4 regions of the Peribacillus sp. NPDC096447 genome follow, and region 3 is predicted to be linked to each of the others. Evidence: riboswitches for the same ligand, from Rfam matches in the RefSeq annotation. Region 3 holds a riboswitch; each other region holds the start of a gene.
What was found. A riboswitch is a leader RNA that binds a small molecule or an ion and turns the genes downstream of it on or off. The one in region 3 is predicted to bind S-adenosylmethionine.
Positions count from the first base shown of each region.

Region 1 (5,369 bases), on a different contig from region 3:
CTTTATATACATCGGAACAGCTTACAATACCGAATCGATAAATTCTCTGAAAGAACTGGTCTCGATATTAGAAACTTCCGTCATGCCCTTACTGCGTACTTGATATTTCTGCTGATTGATTAATTTCCATTACAAAGAGGTAATATCAACCTTTTTTGTGCAATGTGCCCATACTTTTTTCTAAACCGATAGCTTAGACTATAGCTAATTGTTACAAGTAATCAGGAGTTTAAAAGGGGGATTTCTCATGGCAGAGTTAGTGTTAGATCATATATTCAAGATTTATGATAAAAAGGTGACGGCTGTTAAAGACTTCAACCTTCGTGTTGCCGATAAGGAATTCATCGTTTTTGTGGGACCTTCGGGTTGCGGCAAATCAACGACATTAAGGATGATTGCCGGACTGGAGGACATTTCCCAAGGGGATTTATACATAGACGGCAAGCGAGTCAATGATGTCCCTCCTAAAGATCGTGATATTGCGATGGTTTTCCAGAACTATGCCTTATATCCTCATATGACCGTATTTGACAATATGGCATTCGGATTAAAGCTCAGGAAAACGCCAAAAGCGGAAATCAAGCAAAGGGTCAATGAAGCGGCAAGGATTCTCGGACTTGAAGATCTGCTAAACAGGAAACCTAAAGCGCTTTCAGGTGGTCAGCGCCAGCGTGTGGCTCTCGGCCGTGCAATTGTAAGGGACGCAAAAGTTTTCTTGATGGATGAGCCATTATCCAATCTCGACGCAAAGCTGCGGGTTCAAATGCGTGCCGAAATTGCTAAACTGCATAAACGGCTCGACACCACAACGATATATGTCACGCATGACCAAACAGAGGCAATGACCATGGCGACACGTCTTGTTGTAATGAAAGATGGTATCATCCAACAGGTCGGTGCCCCAAAGGACGTTTATGAGAAACCAATAAATGTTTTCGTCGGCGGCTTTATCGGATCGCCTGCCATGAACTTCTTTACCGGAACATTAAAAGAAGGCACAATTAAAATAGGCGAACAAACGCTAGAAATACCTGAATTTAAAATGAAAATGCTGCGTGATCAAGGATATGTCGGAAAAGATGTAATCCTTGGCATCCGTCCGGAGGATTTTCATAATGAAGGAGCTTACTTCACGAAGTCCCCTAAAACTACATTCACGACCCAAATTGATGTAGCCGAACTCATGGGCGCGGAGATTATGCTCTACTCCACATTAGAGGGGCAGGATTTCGTTGCACGGGTCGATGCCAAGAATATTATTCAGGCAGGGGAAAAGATCGATCTTGCCCTCGACATGAATAAAGCACACTTTTTTGATAAAGGGACTGAACATCGAATTTTAGTTGAAGAAGATGAACAGATGCAGGAAAGCATGAAGTTATCCGCCAATTAAAAAAGACCCATTCATAGTGGGTCTCAGACTGTAGACAGACGATGAAAATCGAGTTTGTCTACAGTTTTTTTAGGGGGTTTGTGCAATTTAAACGTTAATTGGAACGTAAGCACTCGCTTTTCCCGCAGGAGTCTCGCACACCTATTCCAATTTACTTTGGATGAACCCTTTATGATCAACTTGAAATGACTACTTTAGATCAACTGGTGCCTGCGAACCATTTGGTTCGTAAAATTCAGAAATAGGACGCCCAAGTATTGATCCAGTTATATTAGTCAAACTGACTTTCATTCAATATACCCTAGGTATTCATTCAATTGAAGAAGTTGAAAAAATATGGCTTACCGTTGATTCTTAGGCTTTGGTATCCATGATAAGTGCAATCATTTCTCAACATTCGGGAAAAATTATGAACGTCGCTTTAAAGATACAGACCCGTCTGATCACTTAACTTTAGGCTATAATTCAAATGGAATTTCAAAGGGGTCGGAATTTTTTTAAATCGAACCCCTTTTGTATACAAACTGAGACCCATGTCTTTTTACGTTTATTCAAATAAAGGTATAGATTCATTCCTGGACCAATACCACTTCATCATGTCCGCATTCAGGGCATTTCATGAGATGCGGGCATTGGCCTTTTTGAAGGGATTGAGGGTATCCGTCGTTTTCTTTAAGTATGTCGATATCCATATAAGCACTGTAATCATCAGCGTAGTCCATGAATTTCCCTTTATCCTCGAGATCACTGCCGCATTCAGGGCATTTCACATGAATTTTTCTCAGACCGTTGCAAAGCGGGCATATAGACATTGTTTTTCCTCCTGTTCCCGATACTTATGATTTCAGTATTTGTCGATTCCATTATTTTAACACATGGAAACACCCTCCCTAATACCAGAGGGAGGGCACTACTAATTATTTATTAACCATGTTAGCAGGATCAACCCATGCTTTGAATTCATCTTCCGTCAGGAACTCCAATTTCAACGCCGCTTCTTTTAACGTAGAGTTGTCCTTGAATGCCGTTTTGGCAATCTTGGCTGCTTTTTCATAACCGATATGAGGGTTCAATGCTGTTACCAACATAAGGGAACGTTCTACATTTTCTTTGATTTTATCTTCATTTGCAGTGATGCCCACCGCACAATTATCGTTGAATGAATGAATGCCTTCCGTCAATAATTTGACCGTTTGCAGGAAGTTATAGATGATGACTGGTTTGAATACATTCAATTCAAAGTTACCTTGGCTTGCTGCAAAGCCAATTGTAGCATCGTTACCCACGATTTGTGTTGCAATCATGGTAAGCGCTTCACTTTGTGTTGGATTGACTTTACCTGGCATGATGGAGCTGCCCGGCTCGTTTTCCGGAATGGCTATTTCGCCGATTCCGCTTCTTGGACCACTTGCCAGCCATCTGACATCGTTCGCAATTTTCATTAAATCCGCCGCCAATGCTTTCAAAGCACCGTGTGCGTAAACGATTTCGTTATGGCTAGTCAATGCATGGAACTTATTGTCAGATGTGACAAAAGGATATCCTGTATCCGCTGCAATTTGTTTGGCAGAAAGTCCCGGGAATTCTTTTTTTGTATTGATTCCGGTTCCTACAGCCGTTCCGCCTAGAGCAAGGTTCAATAATTTTTGGCTGCTTTCTTCAATCATCGCTAGATCTTTATCGAGCATCGCTTTCCAACCGGAAACTTCTTGTCCTAATGTTAATGGTGTAGCATCTTGAAGATGTGTCCGGCCAATTTTCACGACATCCCAAAATTCTTTTTCTTTTGTATCGAATGTATCACGAAGGGCTTTGATGGCAGGAACCAATTTTTCAGCGACTTCCATAAAGGCTGCAATATGCATGGCGGTCGGGAAAGTATCATTTGAGCTTTGTGCCTTGTTAACATCATCATTCGGGTGAAGGGTTTCGGATTCACCATTTTCTTTTAACCATTCATTCCCTTTGTTAGCGACCACTTCATTCACGTTCATATTACTTTGCGTGCCGCTTCCAGTTTGCCAAACTACAAGCGGGAAATGTTCATCAAGTGTACCTTCAAGGATTTCCCCGCAAATCTTGACGATGGCATTCTTTTTAACTTCGGAAAGATCACCAAGATCATAGTTCACCTTTGCCGCAGCTTGTTTAACGTATGCAAATGCACGAACTAATTCAATCGGCATTTTTTCGTTACCGATTTTGAAATTGTTACGGCTTCTCTCAGTTTGTGCCCCCCAATATTTATCAGCAGGAACTTTCACTTCACCCATCGTATCTCGTTCGATTCTGTATTCCATGTGTTCTCCTCCTATGTTTGCACTATTCATTGAAGACGTTTTGCATATGAAATGAATAATGTCGGATTATTCTTTCTCTCCATACATTGTACAAACTTTATTATTTTAAAGCAAAAATATCCCGCTGGCCCTTTCCATTTTTTCTGAAAAATCCATGTTTCCTTCATGTTTATATGAAAATCCGATTATTCTTTATAGACACATAAAGTGTAGACACCACTAGGCTCCAATTGACCTGGTCATGAACATCAGAGCATTATCACTACAAAAATGTCCTTGACAGTATTTTGTATATATAGTAAATTCAAAAGAAATTGAATAATCTAAACTCTTATCGAGAGAGGTAGAGGGAATGGCCCGATGACACCTCAGCAACCTTCATTTGTTTCAAACCAATGAAAAGGTGCTAATTCCACAAGTTTGTGAACTTGGAAGATAAGAAGAATGACTCGTCACTACTTAATCAAAGTCTTCTTCTTAAAGAAGACTTTTTTTTATTTTATATAACTCAAAGGAGCAGTGAAAACCATGTACAAAACTGAAACATATCTTGCTCAATTAGGAAATCGCAGCGAAACGGCGACAGGAACAGTCAATCCGCCGGTATACTTTTCAACAGCTTTTCGTCACGAAGGAATTGGCCAATCGACGGGATTCGACTACACAAGGACAGGTAACCCTACACGCCAGCTATTGGAGCGATCCATCGCCGATCTGGAAAAAGGAGACCAAGGTTATGCCTGCAGTTCAGGAATGGCCGCCATCTCCACTATTCTCGCCCTTTTTAAATCCGGGGATGCATGGATTGTCAGCGAAGATCTTTATGGCGGTACATATCGTCTGTTAGAACAAGGTTTTAAAAAATGGGGATTGCAGTGTGACTATGTAAACACTTGTTGTTTGGAGGATATCGAAAAAGCCATCACTCCTCACACGAAAGCCATCTTCATCGAAACTCCCACTAACCCTCTTATGCAGCAAACGGATATTAGCGCCGTTGCCGCATTGGCCAAACAATATAATTTATTGTTAATCGTTGATAATACTTTTTACACGCCTCTTATTCAACAACCCATCCTGCTTGGAGCGGATATTGTGATTCACAGTGCAACCAAGTATCTCGGTGGTCATAATGATGTGCTCGCCGGACTGATCGTTGCTAGCGGCGCTGAATTATGTGATGCTCTTGCCTTCCATCATAATGGTACTGGAGCTGTCTTGAGCCCATTTGATTCTTGGCTGTTGATGCGCGGAATGAAAACCCTGGCATTGCGGATGGAGCGTCATGAAAAGAATGCCAAGATACTTGTAGATTACTTATCGGAACATGATTGTGTCACTGATGTATTGTATCCCGGCAGAGGCGGCATGATTTCTTTCCGCATCATTGATGAAGCGGCGGTCAACCCATTTTTACAATCGCTCTCATTAATTTCCTTTGCAGAAAGTCTTGGAGGGGTTGAAAGCTTTATCACCTATCCTGCCACACAAACACATGCCGATATACCGCTTGAAGTCAGAACGGCAAATGGGGTTTGTAATCGCCTGCTCCGCTTCTCCGTTGGCATCGAGGATAGCGATGATTTGATTGGTGACCTGCAGCAAGCATTCGCACATGTAAAAAGGGAGGCACTACGATGACAGATCATGATTTTAGCTTTGAAACGAAATTACTT
Region 1 is NZ_JBIWEV010000002.1:610,033-615,401, forward strand. It holds gene ACIQZD_RS09905 (PucR family transcriptional regulator) at 1-123, shown strand, start outside; gene ACIQZD_RS09910 (ABC transporter ATP-binding protein) at 248-1,393, shown strand; partial or broken gene ACIQZD_RS09915 (transposase) at 1,579-1,828, shown strand; gene ACIQZD_RS09920 (hypothetical protein) at 1,963-2,205, opposite strand; gene fumC (class II fumarate hydratase) at 2,311-3,693, opposite strand; SAM riboswitch class I at 4,022-4,135, shown strand; gene ACIQZD_RS09930 (methionine biosynthesis PLP-dependent protein) at 4,222-5,334, shown strand; gene metC (cystathionine beta-lyase) at 5,331-5,369, shown strand, end outside.
Region 1: it holds a riboswitch for S-adenosylmethionine, as region 3 does, so the genes downstream of both, ACIQZD_RS09930 (methionine biosynthesis PLP-dependent protein) here and ACIQZD_RS19030 (YezD family protein) in region 3, are expected to answer to the same signal.

Region 2 (5,369 bases), on a different contig from region 3:
ACATGGTATCCAGCTGAAAGCCACATTTGTGTTAACCACTTATAACGTCCGTGATGTTCCATTGCCCCATGAATGATGACAATGACGCCCTTTGCGTCTCCTTCTGTCTCCCATTTCCACATTCGAAATCCCCCTTTCACTTTTCACTTGTTGTGTACGATCCATGATAGTTAAATAATATATATAAATTATAACCATTTTCGTGATTTTCGACAAAAAAGAAATCTAACAAGTTGTACATTGCTATTATAAATAGCCAAGTGTATTTGCATACGGTATATTAAAATAATACATAAAAACATTCACTTCGGAAAGGAAATGATTGAAAATGATTATTTATCCGTATAAAGGCAAAGAACCTGAAATTGCCGAAAGCGCTTATATTGCTGAGAATGCTGTCGTGACAGGTGATGTCAAAATTGGCGACGAAACATCAATTTGGTTCAATTCCGTCATTCGCGGTGATGTATCCCCAACCATCATCGGGAAAAAAGTCAGTATACAGGATAACAGCGTCCTGCACCAAAGCCCAAATAATCCATTGATCATCGAGGATGAAGTAACCATTGGCCATCAGGTCATTTTACATAGCTGTAAAATCCGTAAAGGAGCTCTGATCGGCATGGGATCGATTGTACTTGATGAAGCCGAAATCGGCGAAGGAGCCTTCATCGGTGCCGGCAGTCTCGTTCCCCAAGGTAAAGTCATTCCACCGAACATGCTGGCATTCGGACGCCCAGCTAAAGTCATTCGCGAAATCAACGAAGAAGATCGACAGGATATGGAACGCATCGTTCGCGAATATGCCGAAAAAGGACAATACTATAAAACGGCGGAACGAATAAAGTGAATTGATTGAAAGTTACGAGTATTGTACTCAACTCACGAGTATTTGTTACAAATTCACGAGTAAACGTTCTAAACTCACGAGTATTTGCTACAAATTCACGAGTAAACGCTCTAAATTCATGAGTAAAAGCTCTAAACTCTCGAGTAAACGTTCGAAATTCACGAGTAACGCTTCAACCTCACGAGTAGATGATCCAAACAAACTTGTAAACGACCTTAACTCACGAGTTTTGCACATATTTTATATTTCTTTGGGATTCTTGAATTATTCCCGCTGACGGCAAAATTAATCCACAAAAAAAGGTGCCCCGCAAATTGCGGGACACCTTTTTTATATGATTTACGCTTGTGCTTTTAATGTTTCTGCTTTGTCCGTGCGTTCCCATGGAAGATCGACATCTGTACGGCCAAAGTGTCCGTAGGCAGCTGTTTGTTTGTAGATCGGGCGACGAAGGTCAAGCATTTTGATGATGCCAGCTGGACGAAGGTCGAAGTTGGCGCGAACTAGGTCAACAAGGACTTCTTCGCTAACTGTACCAGTTCCGAACGTATCAATTGAAATCGATACAGGCTCTGCCACACCAATTGCGTATGCCAATTGAACTTCCGCTTTGTCGGCAAGGCCTGCTGCCACGATGTTTTTCGCAACGTAACGAGCAGCGTATGCAGCAGAACGGTCAACTTTAGTAGCATCCTTACCAGAGAATGCACCGCCGCCATGACGAGCGTATCCGCCGTAAGTATCAACGATGATTTTACGTCCAGTAAGACCAGCATCCCCTTGAGGTCCGCCAATTACGAAACGGCCAGTAGGGTTGATGAAGTATTTAGTTTGAGCATCGATCAATTCAGCTGGAACGACTGCTTTGATCACATGTTCTTTTAGATCGGCTTGAATTTGTTCAAGCGTAATTTCTGCATCATGCTGTGTAGAGATAACGATCGTATCTACACGTACAGGACGGTTATTCTCATCATATTCAACAGTTACCTGTGTTTTACCATCAGGGCGTAGGTAAGCAAGAGTTTCATCTTTACGAACTTGAGCCAGGCGGAATGAAAGTTTATGCGCCAATGAAATCGGAAGCGGCATAAGCTCTTCTGTTTCATTACAAGCAAATCCGAACATAAGACCTTGGTCCCCTGCACCGATTGCATCGATTTCTTCCTCTGACATGTTTCCTTCACGAGCTTCCAATGCTTTATCGACTCCAGCTGCGATATCGGCAGACTGCTCATCAATGGAACTCAACACTGCACAAGTTTCAGCATCGAAACCGTATTTCGCACGTGTGTAGCCAATTCCTTTAATCGTATCACGAACGATACGCGGAATATCCACGTAAGCGGACGTTGTAATTTCACCAGCAACAAGTACAAGACCTGTTGTTACGCTAGTTTCACACGCAACACGTGCATTTGCATCCTTAGCAAGGATAGCATCTAAAATGGAATCTGAAATCTGGTCACAAATTTTGTCCGGATGGCCCTCTGTAACAGATTCAGAAGTAAATAGACGTTTCTTTGACATCATATTTCCTCCTTGGAAGTTAGTATGTTGTAGGCATAAGCCTGATTTTTACGGAACTCGTTTCCCTCATTAGTTTCAACTATAGACACAGAATTACTTATGAAAAACACAAAAACCTTCCCTGGCAAATGAGGAAAGGTTTAAAATTCTGTCTTCTATCCTTTCACTCTTATCGTTCAAGGGTTTTTTACCTTGCTCAGGTTAGCACCATCACCACTATTCCTTGAAGACCTTCGCTTTATTTTCGGCGATCGATCTTGGAGTCAAGTTCAATATGGCAGGTTGCTGGGTTTCAAAGGGCCTGTCCCTCCACCAACTCGGGATAAGAGAATCCGTACAATTTAAGATATTATCGTATCTGGTTGGAATTTGTCAATGCTTTTTTAAAAAGAACATTTCCGCCCAGTATGGCGTTCATTTGAAAAACATGTTGATACAGCGTCTTAGAAGGGTTTACAATGCAAAATACGAATAGAAATGTTGAAAATTGCCATTAATAATAAGTATTAAGCATAAGAAAAACGACTTCACCATTGGAAATATATTGCTTACTTACTTCCTATTAAAATAAAATTGACTTCATTAAAGTATATGTGATAATCCTGACTCGGTTCCTGCCGGAATAAAATGATTAACGCAACCAGCTGAAAATAATCACAAATCAGAAGAAATAGTATAGACTATTTAAATGAATGTGTTATACTAATTGTAATCTAAAAACTTAAACAAAGGAAGGTACCTCATATATGAATTCTGTAGATGTTTCTAATGAGTTACACCAGTTATTAACAGGAAACAATGTGCAAACTCAACTTTCAGTTCCTCAATTGGTCGAAAAGGTATTAAGCAGAAATGAAGGCGTTTTAACATCAACCGGCGCAGTAAAAGCTGAAACTGGCAAATATACTGGTCGTTCACCTAAAGATAAATTTATCGTGGAAGAAGCATCCGTTAAAGATAAAATCGATTGGGGTTCAGTGAACCAGCCAATTTCCGAAGATGTGTTCAATAAACTATATAATAAAGTAGTTGACTACCTAAAAGCAAAAGAAGAGATTTTTGTTTTTAAAGGTTTCGCTGGTGCAGACGAATCATCTCGTCTTCCAATCCGTGTTGTTAACGAATATGCTTGGCATAACCTTTTTGCCCATACTTTGTTCATCCGTCCAAATGAAGAGGAACTAAGAGGTCACGAAGCTGAATTCACAATCCTATCTGCACCTAACTTCAAAGCAGACCCAGAAGTGGACGGAACCACTTCCGAAACTTTCATCATCGTTTCATTTGAACGCCGTACCATCCTGATTGGCGGAACGGAATATGCAGGAGAAATGAAAAAATCGATCTTCTCGATCATGAACTACTTACTTCCAGAGGCTGGAATCCTTCCAATGCATTGCTCTGCTAACGTAGGACGTGAAGGGGACGTCGCTTTATTCTTCGGACTGTCCGGTACAGGCAAAACAACTTTATCAGCAGACACTAGCCGTAAACTGATCGGCGATGACGAGCACGGCTGGTCTTCTAACGGCGTATTCAACATCGAAGGCGGCTGCTATGCGAAAACGATCAATCTTTCACGTGAAAAAGAACCACAAATTTTCGATGCAATCCGTTTCGGTGCCGTATTGGAAAATGTTGTTGTTGATCCGGATACACGTGAAGCGAACTATGATGACAGTTCATTGACTGAAAACACTCGTGCTGCTTACCAAATGCAAGCGATCGATAACATCGTGAACCCAAGTATTGCAGGACATCCAAATACAATCATTTTCTTAACAGCTGATGCTTCAGGCGTTCTGCCTCCAATCAGCAAGCTTTCCAAAGAACAGGCAATGTTCCACTTCCTAAGCGGATACACTAGTAAATTGGCTGGTACTGAAAGAGGAGTAACTTCACCGGAAGCTACATTCTCCACTTGCTTCGGATCACCATTCTTACCGCTTCCGGCTCAACGCTATGCTGAGATGCTTGGTGATAAAATTGACGAGCACAATGCAAAGGTATACCTTGTCAACACTGGATGGACTGGCGGAGCATACGGAACTGGAAGCCGTATGAAACTTGCTTACACTCGTGCAATGGTACAAGCGGCACTTGAAGGTGAATTAGCAAACATCGAAACGATCAAAGATGATATCTTCGGCTTGGATATCCCGCTTCATGTTCCTGGTGTTCCTGATGAAGTGCTTCAGCCAATCAAGACTTGGGCAGATCCTGCCGCTTATAAAGAAGCAGCAACGGACCTTGCCGCACAATTCCGTGCTAACTTCAAGAAATTCGGCAGCGTTCCAAGTGAAATCGAAGAACTTGGCGGACCGACAGCTTAATAAATTTTACACAAAAGGACCAAGCTCTTGCTTGGTCCTTTCAGTTTGTCGACAAAAAATGTCTCTTACCGAACCATGATTTTATAACATTACTTGGTTATCCTTCATTCATGGTTTACTTTTTGAATGGAATCCTCAGAAATTTGCGACAATCCTGCAACTGACTATCCAAGACCCCACTAGATACATAAGCGAGGAGTCTGGCAGACAGTCGGCAGAAATGATGAAGCGGATTTAATGCGTGGACCTTAAAAATAAATACTTCGGAGTCCGAATAGTGATGTGTAGATCGAATAACGGCGGGGAACGGTCGATTAACTGCAGTGAACGGTTGAATATAGTGCCATGTACGTCGATTAACTGCAGTGAATGGTCGAATATAGTGCCCTGTACGTCGATTAACTGCAGTGAACGGTTGAATATAGTGCCGTGTAGGTCGATTAACTGCAGTGAACGGTCGAATATAGTGCTGTGTAGGTCGGTTAACTGCGACAACGGTCGAATATAGTGCCATGTACGTCGATTAACTGCGACAACGGTCGAATAATGTGCCATGTACGTCGATTAACTGCAGTGAACGGTCGAATATAGTGCCGTGTAGGTCGAATAACTGCAGTGAACGGTCGAATATAGTGCTGTGTAGGTCGGTTAACTGC
Region 2 is NZ_JBIWEV010000007.1:170,680-176,048, forward strand. It holds gene ACIQZD_RS22455 (alpha/beta hydrolase) at 1-122, opposite strand, end outside; gene ACIQZD_RS22460 (gamma carbonic anhydrase) at 332-850, shown strand; gene metK (methionine adenosyltransferase) at 1,190-2,383, opposite strand; SAM riboswitch class I at 2,547-2,709, opposite strand; gene pckA (phosphoenolpyruvate carboxykinase (ATP)) at 3,127-4,713, shown strand.
Region 2: it holds a riboswitch for S-adenosylmethionine, as region 3 does, so the genes downstream of both, metK (methionine adenosyltransferase) here and ACIQZD_RS19030 (YezD family protein) in region 3, are expected to answer to the same signal.

Region 3 (5,369 bases):
GAGAAGGTGTAGAAGTATTGGCTGTTTATGAAGAGAATGTAGTGGCTGCGAGACAAGACCATGTCCTCGTTAGTGCGTTTCATCCAGAATTAACAGGCGATGATCGTTTTATGCAGCTTTTCATTGAAATGGTGAAGACATCCATAAGTAAGGCCGAATTGAAAACCTGTTAAAAAAATGAAGCTGTCCTATTAATAGGACAGCTTTACTTTTGAAAGCTCAAAACCCTATAAAAATACATATTGCTTTAAATATTACTTACTTTTACAATAAAAAAATAAGTAAACACTTACTATATTTTTTAGTGTTGAAAGGGGAATGTATATGACAGCAAGAGTTGCAGTTATTACAGGAGGAGCAAGCGGTATTGGCCGAGCCACATGCTTGAAATTCGCAGCAAAAGGGGACAAGGTCGTTGTTGCGGATTTTAATGAAGAAATGGGACAGGAAACCGTTGAACAGATAACAGCGGATGGTGGAGAGGCCATTTTTGTAAAAACGGATGTTTCTAAGCAGGAAGATGTTGAATCCTTAATCAATAAAGCAGTGGAAACATTCGGAAGGATCGATATCATGTTTAATAATGCCGGCATCGGTGCAGGCGGTATGATCCTCGATCAAGATATGGAGGGTTACTTCAAAACGATTGGAGTGAACCAGCACGGAGTTGCCTTTGGAATCATGGCAGCAGGACGGAAAATGAAGGAGCTAGGTAACAAGGGTGTCATTATTAATACCGCTTCTGTGTTTGGTTACTTAGCTTCCCACGGAACCTTTGCCTATCAGGCGACTAAAGGAGCTGTAAGAATGATGACACAGACAGCTGCTTTGGAATTGGGTGCTTATGGCATACGGGTAGTGGGCATTGCGCCAGGCGGGGTTGACACTCCTATCATTCAAAGCTATAAAGATATGGGAATCATCGATAAATTGAATGCAAGTCAAATGCGCGGTAAATTAATTAAGCCAGAAGCCGTTGCAAATGCCGTCTATCTATTATCGTTAGAGGAAGCGGATGCGATCAATGGAAGTGTAGTCATGGTCGATGATGGCTATGCATCCTTTAAGTGATTTTCTCTAAAAGAAAACATCGTCCCAATCAGACGATGTTTTCTATTTATGATAAATGGGAATATTGAATTCTAATGAATCAAAGGTAATATTGACCGATTGATACCATCGGGATATCATGGAAAATAGATTGGTGAAACCAGTCTTATCATTATAAAAGAAGGTTGATATTTTTGAAAAAAGGGCAGCAAACGAAAGAACGAATCATAAATGTAGCCCGGACTCTTTTTGCCACTAAAGGTTTTGACATGACAAGAACGAATGAAATTGCTTCTGCATGCAATGTTTCCGAAGCTACTATTTACAAATACTTTGACAGCAAAAAAGATTTGCTATTGGCTACAATTACCCCTGATGAGAAAGAGGAATCTGAAGATGGGACTAGCCATCTATCTACGGATGATCTAGTGGAGAATCATGTTTGCACCATGATAAATAAAATTCTTGATAATAAAGAACAGTTTTCGATACTATTCAGGGAAACACAATTTGATCAAGATATTTCGAAGCAATATGTAGATCAGATTTTCAAGCCGAATGCCAGGCATATTGAAATACAGAAGAGAATAGATAGTGGTGAGATACAGTATATATCTGATATTATCCTATTTAATGTAGGGATCATTTCTTTCACATTGGCATTATCTACACATTATGAAATCCATCAGCAGAAAACGGAGCCATATTTTACTTCTGAACGAATTAAGAGCATTGCTCAACTTTTGGTATATGGTATTCATGGCAAACAAAAACATGCATAATGAAACGGTCATATTGAAGGGCTTGAGCAGCCACAAATATGACCGTTTTATTTTCCTTCAGATCCGATGGAATAAACTTGTAATTTTTTTAAACCAGAGTGTAAGATTTGACTTATATTTTTCAGACTATTACGATAAATGCATACTGTACGAAATGATTTACGAAGATTTTATCTGGAAATCATGTAATATTGGAGGGGTATATTAAATGAGCGATATCGTAATTTTATCAGGAAGTCCGGCTATTCCGTCCAGAACGGACATTTCACTTAAACATATTCAATCATTAGTCGAAAACGAAGGATTTACCACAGCTTATTTCTCAATTACGGATTTTTCAGCAGATGATTTATTCCAAGGCAAATATAATAGTGAAGATATCTTAAAGCTTTCAGAGAAAATTCAAGCAGCTAGAGGTGTCATTATTGGTTCACCGGTTTATAAGGCTTCTTATACAGGTGTATTGAAGGCCTTGATTGATTTGCTGCCAGAAGGTGCTTTTAAGGGGAAGCCAGTGCTGCCAATCATGATTGGCGGAAGTAACAGGCATCTATTGGCGATTGACTATGCACTTAAACCATTAATTTCAATATTAAAAGGCGAGCCGCTGCAGGGCATTTATTTTGTTGATAAGGAAATAGATAAACAGAATTCAGAAAACCCGATTAATGATTTGCATTTAATTGATCGGGTCCAGAGTCAAGTTCAAGAATTTGTAGAAGCGATACAGTTAAGAAATTAAATTCGAGTAATCCCTTCTATAAAAGTACTGGAATTCGAGAAATTATTTTTTCAAAGAATGACAGGCGCCAATAATAGGCTTGTTAATGAAAATAGACTCATTTTTTTGGAGGCTTTATCTAAAAAGACGAGTCTATTTTCGTATTTACATGAACATAAAATCAGAATCGGAATAGTGTGTATAAAAATAACAGTTCATCCATAATATTAAACCAAGTTATTTTATAAGAAAACTCCATTGACAAGGATTAAATATATGTTAATATTTAAAATAATAAAACTTATCCAGAGCGACGGAGGGAATTGGCCCTTTGAAGTCCAGCAACCTGCTTGATCGATGCAAGGTGCTACCTCCAACAAAATGTTGATCATTTTGGAAGATAAGGTAAAGATATTTACCTTGGGATCTTTCCATCATGGAAAGATTTTTGTTTTTTGGGGAAGTTGTAGGCAAACCATAACAATGTAAGGTTGTTTGGAATTATATAAATCTAAGAAATTCATTGAATCAGCGGTGAAAATAAAAATACGCGGATTTTCTTAAAGGAGGAACAGGCTTGGATAAAGAGAATCAGCTTGAAGAAATATTTGAACGACTTCAAGAAATGCTTAATTCTATGAAATATGGATCCATTACACTTATTGTCCAGGATGGTAAAATCATTCAAATGGAAAGAAATGAAAAATTAAGAATTAAATAAGGTATCTGCTGACTAGAAAAACTAGAGGCGGGTTTAACTGATATAAAGAGAGTATTGGTTAGATTCGTCTCTTTTTTCCTAGAGTCAAACAAACTGGAGAAGATTACAACGGGGATTGATCAACAGTTACTCTAACCTGATACAGCAAGTTTTTAGAGGGGGCTACAAAGTTGGCTGCATTAATAAACTATGAAAATTTCAACACTGGGGATTTCCCTGTATTTCCCGAAGACAGTGAGACAAAAGGTGCTTTGGAAGTTCTGCAATGGGCGAATGACCATTATGGAAACGAACTGATTTATGCTTGCAGTTTTGGCATTGAAGGCATCGTGCTTACGGATTTATTGGCGAAGGTCAATCCTTCTGCCAAAATAGTTTTCCTTGATACAGATGTTCATTTTGAGGAAACTTATCAATTGATCGAGCAAGTGAAAAAGCGATATCCAAAGCTTTCGATCGAAATGAAGAAACCTGCCTTGACGCTTGAGGAACAAGCAGCGGAATATGGGGATGAATTATGGGTCAGAGATTCAAATAAGTGCTGTAACATCCGTAAAATCATTCCGCTTACCGATGTTCTTTCAACGGCAACAGCATGGCTTTCGGGACTGCGAAGGGAGCAATCCGAAACAAGGGCTTTGACCGAGTATATCAATAAGGATAATAAGTTCAAGTCAGTTAAAATATGTCCACTCATACATTGGACATGGAAAGATGTTTGGCGCTACGCCCACAAAAACGGACTTCCATATAATATCCTGCATGATAATGGATATCCGAGCATTGGATGTAAAACATGTACAGCACCAGCCTTCAATGCAGATGATTTACGCTCTGGCCGTTGGCAAGGAGCTCAAAAAACGGAATGCGGATTGCATTTATCTTAAATAAATAAAAACCATAGGGGGAAATTAGCATGACAATCAGTTTACCGCACGGAGGAACATTAATCGATCTTTGGGAACCAAATTATGATATTAGTAAAATAACAAAGTCAATCGAAATCGATGAAATTGCTTTAAGTGATCTTGAATTGATAGGCACTGGTGCCTACAGTCCAATTAAAGGATTCTTTACAAAAAGTGACTATGAGACAGTGGTCAAGGAAATGAGGCTTAGCAGCGGTCATGTATGGAGCATCCCGATTACGCTGCCTTTGACCGAAGAAATTGCAGAAACCCTTACTATAGGTGAAGAAGTAACGTTGACTCATGAAGGTGAAACATACGGGGTTCTCTCCGTTTCCGATATATACACACCAGATAAGCAATTGGAAGCGACATTAGTTTATCAAACGGATGATGAGAAGCATCCTGGAGTGAAAAATTTATATAACCGCGGTGATGTATATGCCGGCGGGGAAATAAAGTTGATCAAGAGAATAGAGCGTCCGCAGTTTCAAGCTCATTATTTGGACCCAGTCGAGACAAGGAAAGCTTTTGCTGAAAAAGGCTGGGAAACGGTTGTCGGATTCCAAACGAGGAACCCTGTTCACCGTGCACATGAATACATTCAAAAGACAGCATTGGAGATTGTCGACGGCTTATTCTTAAATCCTCTCGTAGGTGCCACTAAATCCGATGACATTCCGGCAGATGTAAGAATGGAAAGCTATAAAGTGCTGCTTGAAAAATATTATCCTAAGGATCGCGTCTCCCTTGCAGTTTTCCCTGCTGCCATGCGTTATGCAGGACCTAGAGAAGCCATTTTCCATGCAATGGTCCGTAAAAATTATGGTTGCACCCATTTTATCGTCGGACGTGATCATGCGGGTGTGGGCGATTATTATGGCACATATGATGCTCAAAAAATCTTTGGGAATTTCAACGCAGATGAGTTAGGGATCACGCTATTATTCTTTGAACATAGTTTTTACTGTAAAGCCTGTGGCAATATGGCTTCCGCTAAAACTTGTCCGCATGGCAAGGAAGACCATGTCATCCTGTCTGGAACGAAGGTAAGGGAAATGCTGCGTAATGGAGAAATTCCTCCAGCTACCTTTAGCCGTAAAGAAGTCATCGAGGTGTTGATCGAAGGTCTAAAAAAGAATGAAGTTTATAACTGATCGGACATAAATTGAAGGACCACATGAAGA
Region 3 is NZ_JBIWEV010000005.1:356,639-362,007, forward strand. It holds gene pdxT (pyridoxal 5'-phosphate synthase glutaminase subunit PdxT) at 1-173, shown strand, start outside; gene ACIQZD_RS19015 (SDR family NAD(P)-dependent oxidoreductase) at 325-1,071, shown strand; gene ACIQZD_RS19020 (TetR/AcrR family transcriptional regulator) at 1,245-1,832, shown strand; gene ssuE (NADPH-dependent FMN reductase) at 2,041-2,574, shown strand; SAM riboswitch class I at 2,852-2,960, shown strand; gene ACIQZD_RS19030 (YezD family protein) at 3,131-3,274, shown strand; gene ACIQZD_RS19035 (phosphoadenylyl-sulfate reductase) at 3,457-4,161, shown strand; gene sat (sulfate adenylyltransferase) at 4,191-5,339, shown strand.

Region 4 (5,369 bases), 280 kb from region 3:
CGTGAATACGGTGTCAAGCTGGATCCGAAAAGTGAAGTGGCGATTCTCTTCGGGGGAAAGGCAGGTCTAGTCGAACTGCCGCAGTGTTTATTGAATCCGGGTGATACGATCCTTGTTCCGGATCCCGGCTATCCGGATTATCTTTCCGGTGTTGTTTTAGCCCAGGCAAAGACCGAATTCATGCCCTTGACAGAAGAAAATGATTTTCTTCCAAAATACAGTGACATACATAAAGAAGTACTTGATAAAGCCAAAATGATGTTCTTGAACTATCCGAACAATCCCACAGGTGCTTCTGCAACTGAAAGTTTCTTTGATGAGACCGTCTCCTTTGCAAAAGAGCATTCAATTTGTGTGGTCCACGACTTCGCTTATGGGGCGATAGGATTCGACGGAAAAAAACCGATAAGCTTTCTTCAGTCAGATGGAGCGAAGGAAATAGGAATAGAAATATACACACTATCGAAAACATACAATATGGCAGGGTGGAGAGTCGGCTTTGCAGTGGGGAATAAGAGTGTCATAGAAGCTCTTGAACTATTACAAGACCATCTTTATGTGAGTCTCTTCCCGGCGATACAAGAAGCTGCGGCAAGCGCTTTGCTTGACTCGCAGAGCTGTGTAGAGCAGTTAGTGCAGATGTACGAGGGGCGAAGGAATGTTTTCATTGAGGGATTGAGGGCAATCGGCTGGGATGTCAAAGCTCCTGCGGCATCATTTTTTGCCTGGCTCAAGGTACCTAAAGGTTTTACTTCCGAGAGTTTTGCAGATTATTTATTAACGCATGCCCACGTAGCTGTTGCCGCAGGGAATGGATTTGGTGAATTTGGCGAAGGATACGTCAGGGTAGGGCTGCTGACTTCGGAAGAACGGCTGAAAGAGGCTGTGGAACGGATAAGTAAATTAAAATTATTTTAACTACAATGATATATCCGATTAATTCACTCTTAAATAGTTAAAACTTATTGACAAAGTAGGGATTACCTGTCAGAATACAAAATAAATTCTTAATCTTTCGATACTTGGATGCAAATTTATATATCAGCGTTTTCTTATTTTGAGCAGGTGGAGGGACTAGCCCTATGAAGCCCAGCAACCGACCGTAATTCCATTGTAAAATGGGGCGGAATTCTTCGCCGGATTTTTCTTGAAATCCACAAGGCACGGTGCTAATTCTTGCAGCCAATGGCTGGGAGATAAGAAGATGGCTTTTTAAAGCCTCTTCTTTATGAAGGGGCTTTTGCCATTTTGAGACCATTTCAGGTTAATGACATCGAGAGTTTACTAACGTGATATAGGAGTGATCAAATGAGCGAGATAGTCGCTACTTATTTAATTCATGATTCTAAGGGAAATCATGAGAAAAAAGCAGAGAGCATTGCCTTAGGATTGACTGTCGGGACATGGACGGACCTGCCCCATTTGGTCCAGAAACAACTGGAAAAACATAAGGGACGCGTCGTATCGGTGACACCACTTTCTGAAGAAGAGAGGGCAAACAGCTACTTTAATCGTAAAATATACCGTTCGCTTATTAAAATTGCCTATCCGGCAAGGAATTTCTCCAATGATTTACCTGCAATCCTCACGACGGTCTTCGGCAAACTTTCATTGGACGGAGAAATAAAACTTATCGACCTGGATTTTGTCGGTGATATTCAAAAAGCCTTTCCCGGGCCGCAATTTGGCATTGAAGGCATTAGGAAAAAGGTTGGCGTATTTAACCGGCCCCTGGTGATGAGCATCTTTAAAGGTGTATTAGGAAGAGACCTGACATTCCATAATGAGCAACTGAGGCAACAAGCATTAGGAGGTGTCGACCTGGTTAAAGATGATGAGATCCTCTTCGACCAGGAACTGACTCCATTTTTCGATAGAATAAAAACGGGAAAAAGAATATTGAATGATGTCTATGAAACCACTGGCCACCGAACTTTATATGCTGTCAATCTATCAGGGAAAACATTTGAATTATTGGATAAGGCAGAGCAAGCGGCTGATGCAGGGGCAGATGCCTTGTTGTTCAACGTTCATACATATGGTTTGGATGTATTGCAGGCCTTGAGTGAACATGATCGTATCAAGCTGCCGATCATGGCGCACCCCGCATATAGCGGGGCATTGGCAGCTTCATCATTTTATGGGGTCGGCTATCCATTATTGCTTGGTAAATTAGTAAGGTTATCAGGTGCGGATTTATCCTTGTTCCCATCCCCTTATGGAAGTGTCGCACTTGAAAAAAAGGAGACCTTGGCGATTGCTGAAGCTCTGACAAAAGATGAACTTTCATGGAAAAAAGCCTTCCCTGTTCCTTCTGCTGGCATTCATCCGGGCATGGTTCCGGACCTAATCAAGGATTTTGGAATCGATAGTGTGATTAATGCCGGAGGTGGAATTCACGGGCATCCTGATGGAGCAGAGGGCGGGGCAAAGGCTTTCCGTTCTGCTGTGGAAGCCGTACTGGCAGGAAAGGACCTATCTGAAGCGGCTGCTGAGGATGAAACACTAAAAAAAGCTCTTGTGTTATGGGGAGGCCTATAAGAAATAATGAAACCGATCATCTTTTGTGATTTTGACGGAACGATCACCAACACGGATAATATCATTTCCATCATGAAGAAATTTGCGCCTCCGGAATGGGAAGCGTTGAAAGATGGTGTCCTTCAGCAAAAAATCAGTATATCTTCAGGAGTAGGGGATATGTTTTCCCTGCTTGATAGCGGCTTGAAGGATGACATCATCCAATATGTAAGAAAGACGGCCGGCATTCGTCCAGGGTTTAATGAATTCGTTGAGTATACGAAACAAGCCAACATTCCTTTATATATTGTAAGCGGGGGCATGGATTTTTTCATTGCACCGCTTTTAAATGATATCTTGCCAACAGAGTCCGTTTATTGCAACCATGCATTTTTTGATAAGGAAAAGATTTATATTGAGTGGCCACATGCTTGTGATGATCAATGTAATAATGATTGCGGTTGCTGCAAGCCATCCATTATGAGGGAAATTGCGGGTGCGGAAGATTTTAAATTCGTTATTGGAGATTCAATAACGGATTTTGAAGCTGCAAAACAGGCCGATTTTGTCATAGCCCGTGACATACTGCTTGAAAAATGCGATAGGGAAGGGATTCCACATCAAGGCTTTGAAACGTTTTTTGATGTAATTGATATTTTAAAGCAGCAGGAGGTGGTTAAAGCGTGAACGATCATTCTAAAGAATGGCAGGAGCTGGCAGATATTAAAGCTGAACTGGCCGAAAGGGATTGGTTTATGGGAACTAGCGGGAACTTGTCCATTCGGGAGCCCAAAAACCCTTACTTTTATATTACGGCAAGCGGTAAGGATAAAAGGAAGCAATCGGATTCGGACTTTTTACTGGTGGATTTAAAAGGAAAGCCAGTTGAAGAAACGAACCTAAGACCATCGGCCGAAACTTTACTTCATACAGTCATTTACCGGAAAACGAATGCGAACTGTGTACTCCATGTCCATACAGTTGAAAATAATGTGATATCCGAATTGTACGGAGATGAAGGCCAAGTTTCTTTTCGTAATCATGAAATCATTAAAGCGACCGGTCGGTGGGATGAAGATTCGGAACTTCGGATTCCAATCATATATAATCATGCTGACATTCCGCTGTTATCCGATAAGTTCGAGCCACATGTCGAAGAAGACTCTGGCGCAGTGCTGATCCGCAATCATGGTATTACGGTTTGGGGTAAAAGCGGACTCGAAGCAAAGAGAATACTTGAAGCTTGCGAATTTTTATTTCAATATCAACTGTTGCTTAATCAACAAAAGGCGTTTGCAGGGTCTTTAAGATAAACACTCATAGAGGAGGAATGAATGATGGCGACAATCAGATTCCATGAAACAAACGAGGTTATTGAAAACGGTGAACAGGTAAAAGGATTTTTAGAAACACAAGGGGTTATTTATGAGCAATGGGACATTTCTAAATTACCGGCCCATCTCGTGGAAAAATACGATCTAACAGATGCTGACAAGGAGGAAATCCTTGTAGCATTCCAATCAGAGATAGCGGAAATCTCCGAAAGAAGAGGATATAAAGCGCATGATATCATCACATTATCCGATGCGAATCCGAACTTGGATCAAATGCTTGAAAACTTTAAGCAGGAACATCACCATGAGGATGATGAAGTGCGTTTCATAGCAGGCGGAACGAGTATCTTTGCCATTGAAGGCAAAGATAAACAGTGGTTTGATGTGCGCCTTAATCCAGGAGATCTTATTAGTGTACCAGAATCAACAAGACACTATTTCACGCTTGCAGAGGATAGGAAAACTGTTGCTGTCCGCATTTTCGTTACAGCTGCAGGTTGGGTGCCGATTTACGAAAAAGACGAAGTTCAAGCATGAATCAATGTTGAAAAACCAGCTTCCAGGCTGGTTTCAATTTGTCGACAAAAGGGAAATCGGAATGGTCTCATCCCCAACCATGATTTTAAAAAACAATCAGATTATCCTTAATGGTTTTTTACTGTAATCCTTATTGGATGGAAGAAATTTGCGACACTCCTGCCGAAAAACTGGCTAGCCGAGACCCCACAGACGCTTGCGTCGAGGAGGCTTGGCAGACAGTCGGCGGAAAGGGAGCGGATTTCTGAAATCGACTGGAGCGTTTTTAAATAAAAAACTGAAGCCGAACTCGCTTTTCTTCGAATTTGTCTATGTCTGAAACCAGCTTAAGGGCTGGTTTTTTTATTTGGATCCGGCAAGTGCGTTAGTAAGATAAGTATGATAAAATTTAACCGAATCGAATTTAACCGGATTATAGGAGCAGATAAGAATGAAAACAACCGAAGTATACATATTGGGCGGCTTTCTCGGCAGCGGGAAAACGACGCTTCTTCGAAATATATTAAAGCAGGAAAGTGACGCGGGCAGAAAAGTGGCCGTGCTTTTAAATGAGCTTGGCAGTGTATCGGTTGACAGCGGACTCATTGGTGATGGAGTGCCTCTGAAGGAGTTGTTTGACGGGTGCATCTGTTGCACAATTCAAGATAAACTGGAGGTTCAGCTTCATGGATTGCTAACCGAAAATGACCTGGATGCGGTTTATATTGAAACGACGGGCGCTGCTCATCCAGTTGAAGTATTGGATGGCATCATGTCGCCGATTTTCGCCAAAAGGCTGGAGTATAAAGGGATTATCACGGTGGTCGATTTATTAAGGTGGCGCGATCGCGAGGAACTGTCTCCGCAGCTTCGACAGCTGCTGGCCGAGCAAATCCACCATGCCGATTTCATATTATTGAATAAAGCGGATTTAGTAAGTGAGATGGAGGCTGCACAACTGATATATACGATACAGGCGCTGAATACGGATGCTGTATG
Region 4 is NZ_JBIWEV010000005.1:73,158-78,526, forward strand. It holds gene ACIQZD_RS17665 (pyridoxal phosphate-dependent aminotransferase) at 1-918, shown strand, start outside; SAM riboswitch class I at 1,050-1,203, shown strand; gene mtnW (2,3-diketo-5-methylthiopentyl-1-phosphate enolase) at 1,309-2,541, shown strand; gene ACIQZD_RS17675 (2-hydroxy-3-keto-5-methylthiopentenyl-1-phosphate phosphatase) at 2,548-3,207, shown strand; gene ACIQZD_RS17680 (methylthioribulose 1-phosphate dehydratase) at 3,204-3,833, shown strand; gene ACIQZD_RS17685 (cupin domain-containing protein) at 3,858-4,391, shown strand; gene ACIQZD_RS17690 (CobW family GTP-binding protein) at 4,822-5,369, shown strand, end outside.
Region 4: it holds a riboswitch for S-adenosylmethionine, as region 3 does, so the genes downstream of both, mtnW (2,3-diketo-5-methylthiopentyl-1-phosphate enolase) here and ACIQZD_RS19030 (YezD family protein) in region 3, are expected to answer to the same signal.